DNA from 3 places in the Clostridium gelidum genome. Region 2 is predicted to be linked to each of the others. Evidence: a T-box and tRNA genes for the amino acid it is inferred to sense, from the RefSeq annotation. Region 2 holds a T-box; the other regions hold tRNA genes.
The links. A T-box is a leader RNA that pairs with one kind of tRNA and senses whether it is charged. The one in region 2 lies ahead of serS (serine--tRNA ligase), so its partner is inferred to be a tRNA-Ser.
Positions count from the first base shown of each region.

Region 1: it has a tRNA-Ser gene. The T-box ahead of serS (serine--tRNA ligase) is inferred to sense a tRNA for this amino acid. The anticodon was not compared.
Region 3: it has a tRNA-Ser gene. The T-box ahead of serS (serine--tRNA ligase) is inferred to sense a tRNA for this amino acid. The anticodon was not compared.

Region 1 is NZ_AP024849.1:5,827,274-5,831,612, reverse strand. Features, by position in the region: gene psyc5s11_RS26705 (nucleoside deaminase) at 1-159, shown strand, start outside; gene psyc5s11_RS28285 (CDP-alcohol phosphatidyltransferase family protein) at 189-743, opposite strand; gene psyc5s11_RS26695 (flavodoxin domain-containing protein) at 853-1,371, opposite strand; tRNA gene psyc5s11_RS26690 (tRNA-Ser) at 1,614-1,703, shown strand; partial or broken gene psyc5s11_RS26685 (IS1595 family transposase) at 1,811-2,120, shown strand; gene psyc5s11_RS26680 (alpha/beta fold hydrolase) at 2,272-3,042, shown strand; cyclic di-GMP riboswitch class II at 3,131-3,213, shown strand; gene psyc5s11_RS26675 (methyl-accepting chemotaxis protein) at 3,273-4,339, shown strand, end outside.
Region 2 is NZ_AP024849.1:4,717,352-4,721,690, forward strand. Features, by position in the region: gene psyc5s11_RS21720 (M56 family metallopeptidase) at 1-814, opposite strand, end outside; gene psyc5s11_RS21725 (BlaI/MecI/CopY family transcriptional regulator) at 817-1,185, opposite strand; gene serS (serine--tRNA ligase) at 1,441-2,718, opposite strand; T-box leader at 2,769-2,979, opposite strand; gene purD (phosphoribosylamine--glycine ligase) at 3,137-4,339, opposite strand, start outside.
Region 3 is NZ_AP024849.1:15,070-19,408, forward strand. Features, by position in the region: gene psyc5s11_RS00065 (transcription repressor NadR) at 1-393, shown strand, start outside; gene psyc5s11_RS00070 (NAD(P)/FAD-dependent oxidoreductase) at 396-1,790, shown strand; gene psyc5s11_RS00075 (DUF1667 domain-containing protein) at 1,807-2,034, shown strand; tRNA gene psyc5s11_RS00080 (tRNA-Ser) at 2,157-2,247, shown strand; tRNA gene psyc5s11_RS00085 (tRNA-Ser) at 2,285-2,375, shown strand; tRNA gene psyc5s11_RS00090 (tRNA-Ser) at 2,658-2,748, shown strand; tRNA gene psyc5s11_RS00095 (tRNA-Ser) at 2,782-2,872, shown strand; gene psyc5s11_RS00100 (GNAT family N-acetyltransferase) at 3,116-3,598, shown strand; gene addB (helicase-exonuclease AddAB subunit AddB) at 3,634-4,339, shown strand, end outside.

The sequences.
Region 1 (4,339 bases), 1.1 Mb from region 2:
GGAACTTTTAATAAGGATATGGGGGCTTGTGGTTCACTAATAAATCTCTTAGATAATAGGGGACTAAATTCATTTGTGGATGTTAAATGGATTTATGATGAGGAATGCTCAGCATTATTAACAAAGTTTTTTGAAAATAGGAGAAAAAACGAATTATAATTAGTTATAGAAATAGTAATAATAATTTTTTATTCATTATAAGATTTGTATACTTTAGTATGTATTAAATTAGAAATCCTTAAGGTACTTGATATAAGTGTACCTATTATTAAAAATGAAATATATGCAGAGCAGTACTGTGACAAAAAAGGAATTACAACTACAAAGGGAACACCCTGATAAAGAGCTGTTACAACTCGTCCTACTTTGTCAAACATAAATGGAATTTTATTAGAGGACATTCCAGCATAATATGAAGTTATATTAAATTCAGCAAATTTGAAAATGAGTATAAAAGTATATGTAATAGAAACTAAATTATATATATTGAACAAGATACTTGTACAGAGCACAAAAAACAAATCGCAATAAGGATCTAATATACTACCGAGTTTAGATTGAATGCATAGTTTTCTAGCAATTCTTCCATCGATGAAATCTGTTAATATGATTAAAGAAAGAACAATCAATTGTAGAACATTATTCTTATTAATAAAAAGTAATATGAATAAGATAGTTAATGGTACTCTGAGCAATGTTAGGGTATTAATAGATAGTTTCTTAATTAATTCCAAATTTCTCACCTAGCGATACAGCATTAGTTTTGCTACCTTCTTTATCAGAATAAGCAAATTTAACCTTTCGTAGTGGGTTTTTACTCAACAATATTTTTTTAAACATATTTTCACTCCTTTAATCATTCATTACACTCGCGAATTTCAAAATTTTCTCATCTGAAATGGTGGAAATATTAGTTTTACCATCAACTTTAATATTGAGTTCATCAGTTTTATTTTTAGAATTTAGAATCATCTTAACAATTTGTCGTTCAAAAAAGTTCATCTTTTTAAAATTAAAAACTGCACCTAGTGAATCAATGATAGTTGCATGATTAATTAATTCATTAGAAAAAGATTTTTCAGTATATGAATTAATCTCGTCTTTTTTATCTGTCATACATGATATAAATAGTCCGAAAGGTTTAGCCATAAGTGAAACTGAATTAGTATCACAAAAATTTTTTATCTCAGCTTGTACATTGCCTACGTAAATAGAACAGCCAACAATTACTTTGTCATAATCAGAGAGATTTATGTTTTTATTTTCTTTTAGATTTATTATATTAACATCACCATTTAATTTTTCAGAGAGTAAATTAGCGCATTTTTCTGCTGCACCATATTTTGATGCAAATAAGATTAAAGTTTTCATAGTTAAAATCACTCCTTTTATATATTTGAAGATTTACTAACTCATAGACGCTTGCATATTTGTTACGACTTCAATTATTATCTATAATTGAAATTATATCATAAAAAAATATTCAGTTGAATTAAAAAAGTATGTATGATATCATGAAAAAGCATTAAAAGATTGATAAATGAAACTCGACTCACATACGTTCGCTGAGTAAGTGGTTCACTTAAAATCATAGATGTTAGTTTTCTACTTATGGAGAGATGTCCGAGTGGCCGAAGGAGCACGCCTGGAAAGCGTGTATAGGGGCAACTCTATCAGGGGTTCGAATCCCCTTCTCTCCGCCAATGAAGTTAGATGCGAAAAATGCCTGATAGCTTAGTAATACTAAGGTTTCAGGCATTTTTTATGTTTTGTGAGTTATTCAAATACTACCGCAAATTGCAGTTAAAATAGTTATGTTCAATTTACTAAAGATTTTCATTAGACCATAAAGGGTATAAAAAAGAGGAAAACATAAAGAATTAATTTACCATATTCAACACATTAATGATGTACACAGCAAATTTAAAAAGTGGATGAACAGGTTTAATGGCGTTGCAACTAAATATATCAACAATTATATGTATTGGTTTAAATGGCTACAATTGTTTGAAAATGACAAGGAAGTGGTAAAAATCCAAAACTTTATGCTTCAATGTAATGTAGCACACGATGATACAAAGGTAATTGATTTTAGAGAAAGAGAACCGATATTTGTTTAGTTATATACATTATATTGAAATTAATATTATAATATAGTATATAAACAGACTATAATTCAAAAATCAATTTTAAGATATACTGGTTTAGTAATTAAAAAAATGTGAAATGAGATTACTTATATAATATTCGATATATAGATGGGGGATAAATATGATATTTAAAGAATTTGGCAACAAAAATATGCCAGTTATCATTTTTCTTCATGGTGGCGGACTGTCATGGTGGTCATTAAAACCACAAATTGAAGCATTGCAAAAGGATTATTATATTGTTACACCTATTATTGATGGGCATGGTGATGATTGGAATAATACTTTTGTAAGTATAAAAAAATCCGCAGAACAGGTTATTAATTATATAAAAGAAAATTGTAATGGAAAAGTTTTTGCAATTTGCGGTCTTTCTATTGGTGCTCAAATCGTTGTTGAAATAATATCACAAGAATGTGGTATCACAGAGAATGCTGTTATAGAAAGTGCGTTGGTTTATCCTATGAAAATGGCAGTCACATTAACTGTACCGATGTATAATGTGTGCTATGGGCTAATTAAGAAAAGATGGTATGCAAGACTACAGGCTAAAACATTAAATGTACCATATGAATTATTTGAAACCTATTATGAGGATAGTTCACGAATGACAAAAGAAACACTAATTAATATTACGAAAAGTAATGGAGATTATTCAATATCTTCAACATTATGCAAGACGAAAGCAAGAACATTAATATTAGTTGGTGAGAAAGAATTATCAATAATGAAAAAATCAGCAACACTACTTCACGATACCATTAATGGTAGTTTTTTAAAAGTCATTACAAAAAGTGGACATGGAGAAATTAGTTTAATTCATCCAGATAAATACCTTGATTTATTGCAACGCTTTTTTGCAAATAATACAAAACATAGCCAAACATTATAACTAATAGTATAAAATATGTACATCTGTATATGTAGGTGATATAATAAGAATATAAGTGAATATTATAATATTTTGTAATATAATGTCATGAAAAGTTGGAAACGATGATGATTTCTTTTATTTGGGCACCTTAAGAATTCGGAGTTAGTGGTGCAACCTGCCAACAATTAAGTTATTAATTGTTGACAGGTTTTTTTATTGAAATTTTAAGTAAGGGTAGGAGATTAAAAATGAGATGGCTTAATAATTTAAAGGTAGGTAAAAAATTAACATTACTTATAGTATGCTCTTTAATAGGGTTACTTGCAGTAGGTACAACTGGATATTACTTCTTACTAGCATCTAGTAAAAGTATTGATTCCATGTATAATGAAAGATTATTGTCTAGTGAATGGTTGAGTGAATCTAGAGTGCATGCAAGAGCTATTACAGCAGATATTTATAGACTTATGGTAACAACGGATAAAAATGAAAATGATAGTTTAATTAAAGATATAGATACTCGTGCCGGAGAATTTAATAATTATATGAATCAGTATAAAAATTTAAAGTTGGATTCATTTGAAACAAGTAAAATAAAAGAGATAGAGGATAACTTAGCTAAGTATAGAGAAGGGAGGAAAACTGTTATTAGTTTAGCTAAAGAAAATAAAAATCAGGAAGCATATGAGTATTATGGAAAAAATGTTGATACATATGTACAAGCTTTCATGAATGATTTGGTTAAACTTGGTGAACATAATAGACAAATTGCTGAAGAAATAAATAATACTGATAAATCAAATTTTAAGGTTGCAGTAGGAACATTTTTAAGTATAGTTATCACAGGATCAATTTTGATAATTTTATTAGGATTACTAATAACAAAACGTATTACTAAGAGATTGAATGATTTTGTAGTATTTATAGGTGCATTGTCAGAAGGAAATTTTTCAATGGAAGTATCATCAGAGAATCTTCAAGATAAGAGTGAGTTTGGAATAGTAACCAATGCTTTAGATAAGATGACAAAGAATATTAGAGAGTTACTTAAGCAATTAGGAAACACATCAGAGCAATTAGTGTTATCATCAGAAGAATTAACTGCAAGTGCTGAACAATCAGCAGATGCATCAAATCTTGTCGCTACTGCTGTAACTAATATGGCACAGGGTGCAGATGATCAACTTGCATTTGCCAATGATACTACTAATGTAGTTGAAAATATATCTGAGAAAATAAATGTAGTATCTGAAAATACAAAATCAGTTTCAACATTGACAGATAATGCTGAGGTTTCAGCGAATGCTGGTGAAGA
Region 2 (4,339 bases):
AATTTTTAACTAGCTGCTCATCTAATGATAATTCACAAGTTACATTTATACTATTTCTAATAATATAAACAATAGGGTTAAACCAATTTATAACATTTACTATTAATGCTATTGTTTTTACAACTAAGTCTTTACGTTTATAATGAATTAATTCATGTGTAAATATCATTTCAAGTTTATTTTCATTATATTCCATCTTAGGTATTGTAATTACTGGTTTAGATATTCCCGTTATCATTGGACTTTTTATTCTTGAACATTCTTTAATTATTATTGTTTTATTTATTTTTAAGCTTTTTTTGCACACTTCTAAAACACCATGTTCATAACTATCATCTTGTATTTCATCGCTCATGCTCTTTAGCTTTATATAAAAAGATCGATAAACATGTATTTCTTTTGTTAAAAACAATATAGCTCCTACTATCCAAATATATAGTATTATTTGTTTTGCAGACATTGAATAAGATGTCTTTGTCTCCTCAATGCTTGTCTTATTTTTTTCTACAGTTTTTTCTTCATTATTATCTTGTGTTATTTCTTTATTATTATCTTGCTTTACATTGGATATTTTATTATTTTGTGTTATTTTATTTACTGTTTCTATAGGTGTGGGAACTTTATAATCTACTATTTTAGGTAATGTTACAAAACTTCCTATAGGTAAAATGAAAATTAAAAGTGTTATAACCAACATATAATAATGCCAAGTATCACTAAATATTTTTTTTGTAAGTGGTTTAAATATAAACATAATTAAAAATAATATGCTTCCACTAAGTGACATTTTAAAAATGAAATCTAACCATTCCATGTTTATACCTCTTTAATCCAATTCTTCAAATCTGCAATATCTTTTTTACTTATTTTTCTACTATTATAAAGGGTTGCCATAAAACTTTTAACTGAGCCATTAAACATATCATCCAAAAAAACATTGGTTTGAGCTTCTTTATACTCTTCTTCCGTAACTTTAGGAGAATAATGATTTAATTTTCCCACTTTGATTACACTTAAAATTCCTTTTTCAATTAATCTTGTTACAAGTGTCATTACTGTAGTAGTTTTCCATGAGTTTTCTTTGGGTAACTTTTCTAAAATATCTGCTGTAGTAATTTGTTTATTTCCTTTCCATATAATCTTCATTATTTCCATTTCTGCATCTGAAATTTTCGTTAATTTCATATTCATCTTCCCTCCCACTATATTCTACAAGGTGTAGTATATGTACATACTACACCTTGTAGAATATCATGTCAATATATCCCTGGTAAATAATTATAAAAATTTACTTAGATGGAAATAAACCTATATATATCAATATTTTAATTTAAATAGTTTATTTGATTTTTGAAAAATACTTTTTTATTAATTTATATGAAAAAGGCGTTACCGCTTATTGATTTGAAATCATTTTGCAGTAACGCCATAATTTATATATTACTTTATAATACTTTTTCCACCCATATATGGTCTTAAAGCTTCTGGAACATTTACAGTTCCATCTTCATTTAGATTATTTTCTAAAAATGCAATAAGCATTCTTGGAGGTGCAACAACTGTATTATTTAAAGTATGTGGGAAATACTTTCCATCTTTTCCATCTGCACGAATCTTTAATCTACGTGCTTGCGCATCTGAAAGATTTGAACAACTTCCTACTTCAAAATACTTCTTTTGTCTAGGAGACCATGCTTCTACATCTATAGATTTAACCTTTAAATCTGCAAGATCACCAGAACAACATTCTAATGTTCTTACTGGAATATCTAAAGTTCTGAATAAATCAACAGTATCTTTCCATAGCTTGTCAAACCATACTTTACTTTCTTCTGGTTTGCATACAACTATCATCTCTTGTTTTTCAAATTGATGTATTCTATATACTCCTCTTTCTTCAATACCATGAGCACCTTTTTCTTTTCTAAAACAAGGTGAATAACTAGTTAATGTTTGTGGTAATGCTTTTTCATCTAAAATAGTATCTATAAACTTACCAATCATTGAATGTTCACTAGTTCCAATTAAGTATAAGTCTTCACCTTCAATTTTATACATCATTGCATCCATTTCTTCGAAACTCATAACACCCGTAACAACACTGCTTCTTATCATATAAGGTGGTATACAATATGTAAATCCTCTATCAATCATAAAATCTCTAGCATATGAAATTACAGCAGAATGAAGTCTTGCCATATCTCCCATTAAGTAGTAAAAACCATTACCAGCAACTTTTCTTGCACTGTCTAAATCAAGACCATCGAATTTTTCCATTATTTCTGCATGGTAAGGGATTTCATATTCAGGTACAAATGGATCTCCAAAACGTTCAATTTCAACATTTGCGCTGTCATCTTTTCCTATTGGAACTGATGGATCGATAATGTTTGGAATCTTCATCATTATGTCTTTGATTTTCTCTTGTAATTCACCTTCAAGAGTTTCTAATTCGCTAAGGCGCTCAGCACCTTTATTAACTTGATCTTTTAAACTTTCAGCTTCTTCTTTTTTACCTTGACCCATTAAGCCTCCAATTTGCTTAGATATTGACTTTCTATTTTGTCTAAGTGCATCTGCTTCCATTTGCGTTTTTCTACTTTCAACATCAAGCTCTATTACCTCATCAACCAAAGCAAGCTTATGATCTTGAAACTTATTTTTAATGTTTTGCTTTACAACATCTGGATTCTCTCTTACAAATTTTAAATCTAACATATTTGCCTCCTAAATAATTTATTATAATAAAAAAACTTCCCTCCCATAAAATATGGGACGAAAGTATATTCACGCGTTGCCACCCAAATTGTCAATTAATTAATATTACTTGACCTCTTTAGAGTGCTTTAAAGGGCACAAAACTTTCGACTCATCGCCGACAGCTCAAAAAGTGGAAGGATTTATATTCTCACCGATTCACACCACCCATCGGCTCTCTGAAGAAAATTAATAAATCGTAGCTTCTATCATCGCTTATTTTCTCTATATTTATATCTTCTGTCATTATATACTTATTTATTCATATTTACAAGTAAATAAATCATATCTAAAAACAGTAAAACAGTAAAACAGTAAATAAACTTGTTTTTATAAAAATTTATTTACTGTTTTAAATCATCTATCTAAAATATTAATTTTATTTATGAATTCCTATATCGGTTCTGCAATATGCATCTTTGAAAGTTACATATTTGATGTTTTCATATGCATCAATTCTAGCTTCCTCTACAGTTTTTCCAAGACCAACAACTGATAATACTCTACCGCCATTTGTCTTTAAAACTCCATCTTCAGCTTTAGCTCCTGCTAAAAACACCTTGTCTCTTACTTTTTCATCTATGCTTATTTCATATCCCTTAACAAATTCCCCTGGATATCCTCCTGATGATAGAACAACATTTATACAAACTCCATCATTCCACTTAATAGTAGTCTTATCTAATTCTTCTCTGAGTGCTGCTTCAATCACTTCTACTAAATCACTTTCCATTAAATAAAGAACTGATTGTGTTTCAGGATCTCCCATTCTAACATTATATTCTAAAAGATAAGTTCCCTTTTCAGTAATCATAATACCAAAGAAAATAATTCCCTTATAATCAAAGCCTTCTTCGCGTATTCCAGTTAAAGTCCTAGCCATTATATTATCTTCAAAGTCTTTCATTACATTATCTGTAACATAAGGATTTGGAGCTAGAACTCCCATTCCACCTGTATTAGGGCCAATGCCACCATCAAATATTTGTTTGTGGTCTTTTCCTGATATAAATGGAATTATTGTTTTTCCATCTGTTATAGAAAGAATTGAAGCTTCAACACCTTCAAGGAATTCTTCGATTATTATCTTTTGACCTGCACCATTGAAAATATCCTCTACCATATATGATTTTACAGCAATAATTGCTTCTTCTTTATTTGCACATATAGCAACACCTTTTCCAGCAGCTAGTCCATCAGCTTTAACAACTGTTGGATATGGGCAAGTTTCTAAGTATTTAAGTGCTTCATCTACATTCGTAAATTTTTCATATTCTGCAGTTTTAACTCCATACTTTTTCATAAATTCCTTAGAAAAACTTTTACTACCTTCAAGCTGTGCACCATTTTCAGCTGGCCCAAATATCTTTAATCCTTCTTTTTTAAACTCATTAACAATCCCCTTTGTCAAAGGATCTTCTGGTCCAACTATTGTAAGATCAATTATTTCTTTTTGTGCAAATTTAACTAACTCACAAATATCAGTTATATTAACATTTTCACATTTATTTTCAATTGCAGTTCCACCATTACCTGGTGCAACAAATATTTTTTCTACCTTTTCACTTTTTGCAAGTTTCCA
Region 3 (4,339 bases), 1.3 Mb from region 2:
CTTAGAGCTAAGGGAGAAAATATAATAGCAACTCCAGATGGATATATAATTAACAAAAAAGAAAATAAAGTTAAAGCAATTATTGCAGTAACACATAATGAAGAAGAAATGTTTACCGAAATGAGTATAGTAATTAAATATGGTGGAACAATTGAAGATGTAATAGTAGAGCATCCGTTATATGGAGAAATAGCAGCAATGCTTATGATAAAAAATTATAATGAATTAAATAAATTTGTTCAAAAATATCAAGAGCAAAAGGCCAGGTTATTATCTGTATTAACAAATGGAGTTCATTTACATACTATATCAGCGGAAAGTGACGATGATATTAATTTAATTATATCAGAATTAAAAAAAAATAATTTTATAGTTTCAGATTTGGAGGATTAATGATGGATTATGATGTATTAATTTTAGGTGGAGGAATAATTGGCTGTGCAGTGGCATATGAGCTTTCTAAATATAATATAAACATAGCTTTAATTGAAAAGGATTATGATGTAGCGAATGATCTCTCTTGTTCCAATACAGCGGTTATTTATGATGGTTCTGAGTCTTATGATGACATTATGGCTAAATTAGAGAATAGGGGAACGAGTTTAATTGAAAAACATTGCAAAAAATTTAATATTAAATATAATAAAGTTGGTGCATTAAGAATTTCATCAAATGAAACTAGATATGATGTATTTGATATAATGTATAAAAATGCTATGGAGCGGTCTATCGAAGGCGTAAATATAATAGAAGGCAATCAAATTTATAATATAGAGCCTAATTTAGGGACAAATATAAATAAAGCTTTGTATTCTAAAAATATTGCATTAATTGCGCCTTATAATTTAGCTGTTTCTTATGCAGAAGTAGCAGCAGATAATGGTGTTAATTTTAGATTAGAAGAAGAAGTTATAGATATTAAAAACATTTCTAAGGGATTTAAGGTGACTACAAATAAAAATAAATTTACATGCAAATTTGTAATTAATACAATTTCAAATGAAATTTCTATTGATAAGCAAAGCAAAACTTATAATGAGATAAATAGTAAAAAAATAAAATATATATTATTTAATGGAAAATTAAAGAATAATATAAACGGTGTTGTTATTAATGATATTGATGATGATACGTCAATAATTAATATATCTACATTATCAAAAGGAAGTTTAATAGGAATTAAAAGTAATAATTATTTAAGTTTAGAAGAAGAATTAAAATTATCGCAAAGTATTTTAACTGGAATAAAGAAGGAATCAATAACTAATATATTTACAGAAACATATAGTGAAGAAAGTATGTTCATAGATGATAGCAATATTATTGATGGATATATAAAAGTTGTAGGAAATCATTATGCAAAAATAACAATTGCACCGGCTATTGCTTTAGATATTGAGGAAAAAATTAAAGTAAATATGAATATAACTAAGAAAAGAGACTATGTTGATAGAAAAAGAGAAGTATATATATTTAGAAATATGTCTAAAGATCAAAAAAATAAAATAATTGCTTTAGACGAAAGGTATGGAAACATTATTTGTAGTTGTAATTGTATTTCAGAAGGTGAGATAGTTGATTCTATAAGAAGGCCATTAGGTGCAAGAACTGTAAAAGCAGTAAAGAGACGTACAGGAATCGGTCTTGGAAGCTGTAATGGATCAGACTGTAATATGAAAATTATAAAAATTTTAGCTAGAGAAATGAATAAAAGTGTTTTAAATGTAGTAGATGACTCTATGCATTCTAAAGTTTTGGTAGGAAGAATTAAAGAATTCAATGAAATATAATTAGGAGGAAATAAAAATGACTAATAAAGATATTTTTACAAGTTTAGTTAGATTAAAAAGTGATCCCAATTATAAAGTTATCTCAGTAAAAAGTAATAAACCTATAGAAAAATGTTTATGGAGAGAATTTTCAAAAGTTCTTAGTAGAATTTATGTAAGTACACCTATTGATATTGGAGATATCATTTGTAAGAATATAATGAATACTGGTATAGATATAATATGTACTAAAAGGATACATTAATATTACAAATAAGGTCACTTATTTAGGTGTAGATTATTTGTAAAAAATATATAAATAAATTTCTGAAAAAAATATTGACATGGTTATTATTAATTGTTATAATCATACTTGTCGTAAGACGTGGAAAGATGGTCGAGTTGGTTTAAGGCACCGGTCTTGAAAACCGGCGTGCGTGTGAGCGTACCTAGGGTTCGAATCCCTATCTTTCCGCCACTTTTTTTTTACCTAAAAACAGATATATAGGTCACACGGAGAATTACTCAAGTGGCTCAAGAGGCGCCCTTGCTAAGGGTGTAGGTCGGGTAACTGGCGCCAGGGTTCGAACCCCTGATTCTCCGCCAAGAACATCTAACGATATAGTTAGATGTTTTTTTCATATATAAATAAATAATATATATGAAACATACTAACATGCTGAATTGATAATCTTTTTTATAGGTCTAAAAAGTCTAATTGTAATTTTACCACTAGATATATAATTAGAGATGCTTAAATAAATTTTAAGATTATTATGATAATAAAAAATTAGAATTATCACAAATCAATCAGAAAAAATTGAATTTATTATAATAAAAATGTTGACAGTTCCACTCTTGATTGGTATAATAATTTTTGTGAGTTAAGGAAAGATGGTCGAGTTGGTTTAAGGCACCGGTCTTGAAAACCGGCGTGCGTGTGAGCGTACCTAGGGTTCGAATCCCTATCTTTCCGCCATATTATTTTAAAATTAAAATATATAGGTCACATGGAGAATTACTCAAGTGGCTCAAGAGGCGCCCTTGCTAAGGGTGTAGGTCGGGTAACTGGCGCCAGGGTTCGAACCCCTGATTCTCCGCCAGAAACATCTAACAATTTTGTTAGATGTTTTTTTGTTGTATTTAGAATACTATTTGTTATAAAGGTCATTCAAATTTTAAAAGTTGATAATAATATAAATTTGAAGATAGTTTTCCGAAATAGTAAATATATAAGTTATAAAATATATTTTTTTATTGCATGAATATAAATTCTAAATTTAAAATATTATAATTAGAGGTATAATTATAAAGTAGATAAATTAATTAGCTATAGAAGGTGGGTTATGCTTAAAGGACATAATATATATTTAAGGCTATTAGAAAAAAAAGATATTAAAATATTGTACAAACTATGTAATGAAGAAAAGGTTAGTAAATATAATACAATACCTAACGATATACAAAATAATAATCAAGGAACAAATTTAAGGAAAGCATTAAGTATAATTAACGAAAAAAATGTTTTAGTTGGGTTTATAACATATAAGGAGAGTAATTATTGTAATAGGATATATTCCATTGGAATAACTATTGGTAGTAAGTATTGGGGAAAGAAGTATGGTCAAGACTCTATAGAAACCCTATTAAAGTATTTATTTGAAGAACTTAATGCTATAAGGGTAGAATTAGAGGTTATCAAATGTAACTTAAGAGCTATAAATTGTTACAAAAAGTGTGGTTTTATAGAAGAAGGTATCAGAAAAAATAAGGTTTATATAGAAGGAGAATATGTAGATACTTTAATTATGGGTATACTTAGAGAATAATTCATTGATATTTAAGAGGAGAGGTGAAAATACATATGAGTATAAGATTTATTTACGGAAGAGCAGGAGTAGGAAAAAGTAAGTTTTGTATTGATCAAATAAAAAATAATATAGTTGAAGAGACTGATAATAAATTAATTTTATTAGTTCCAGAACAATATACATTTAATACTGAAAACAAGGTTTTAAAGTTCATTGGAGAGCGTGCTCTTCTGAGAACAGAAGTATTAAGTTTTAAGAAAATGGCACATGAAGTTTCTGAAGAATGTGGTGGACGTGTTAAAGATATAATAAAAGAGTCTGGAAGAAACATGCTAATTCATAGGGTACTAAATGAAAATATGGATTCTTTAGATTATTTTAAAAAAATATCTAGGGAGCAAGGATTTAATGAAATTATATCTGAAATAATAAGTGAATTTAAAAAATACAATGTTGATATAGAGACCTTGAGAAAAATAGATGAAAAAGTAGATGATATTGAATTGATACAAAAGCTTAATGAATTAACAATAATTTATGAAGCATTTAATTCAAAGATGCATGAAAGTTATATTGATGGAGATGATGAATTAACATTATTAAGCAAGAAATTATTAGAAAATGATATATATACAGGTGCTGAAGTCTGGATAGATGAATTCACTAGTTTTACCCCTCAACAATTGGAGATTGTAAGACTATTAGCAAAGAGGTGTAAGAGAGTTAATATAACCCTTTGTATGGAATGTAAATCATTAG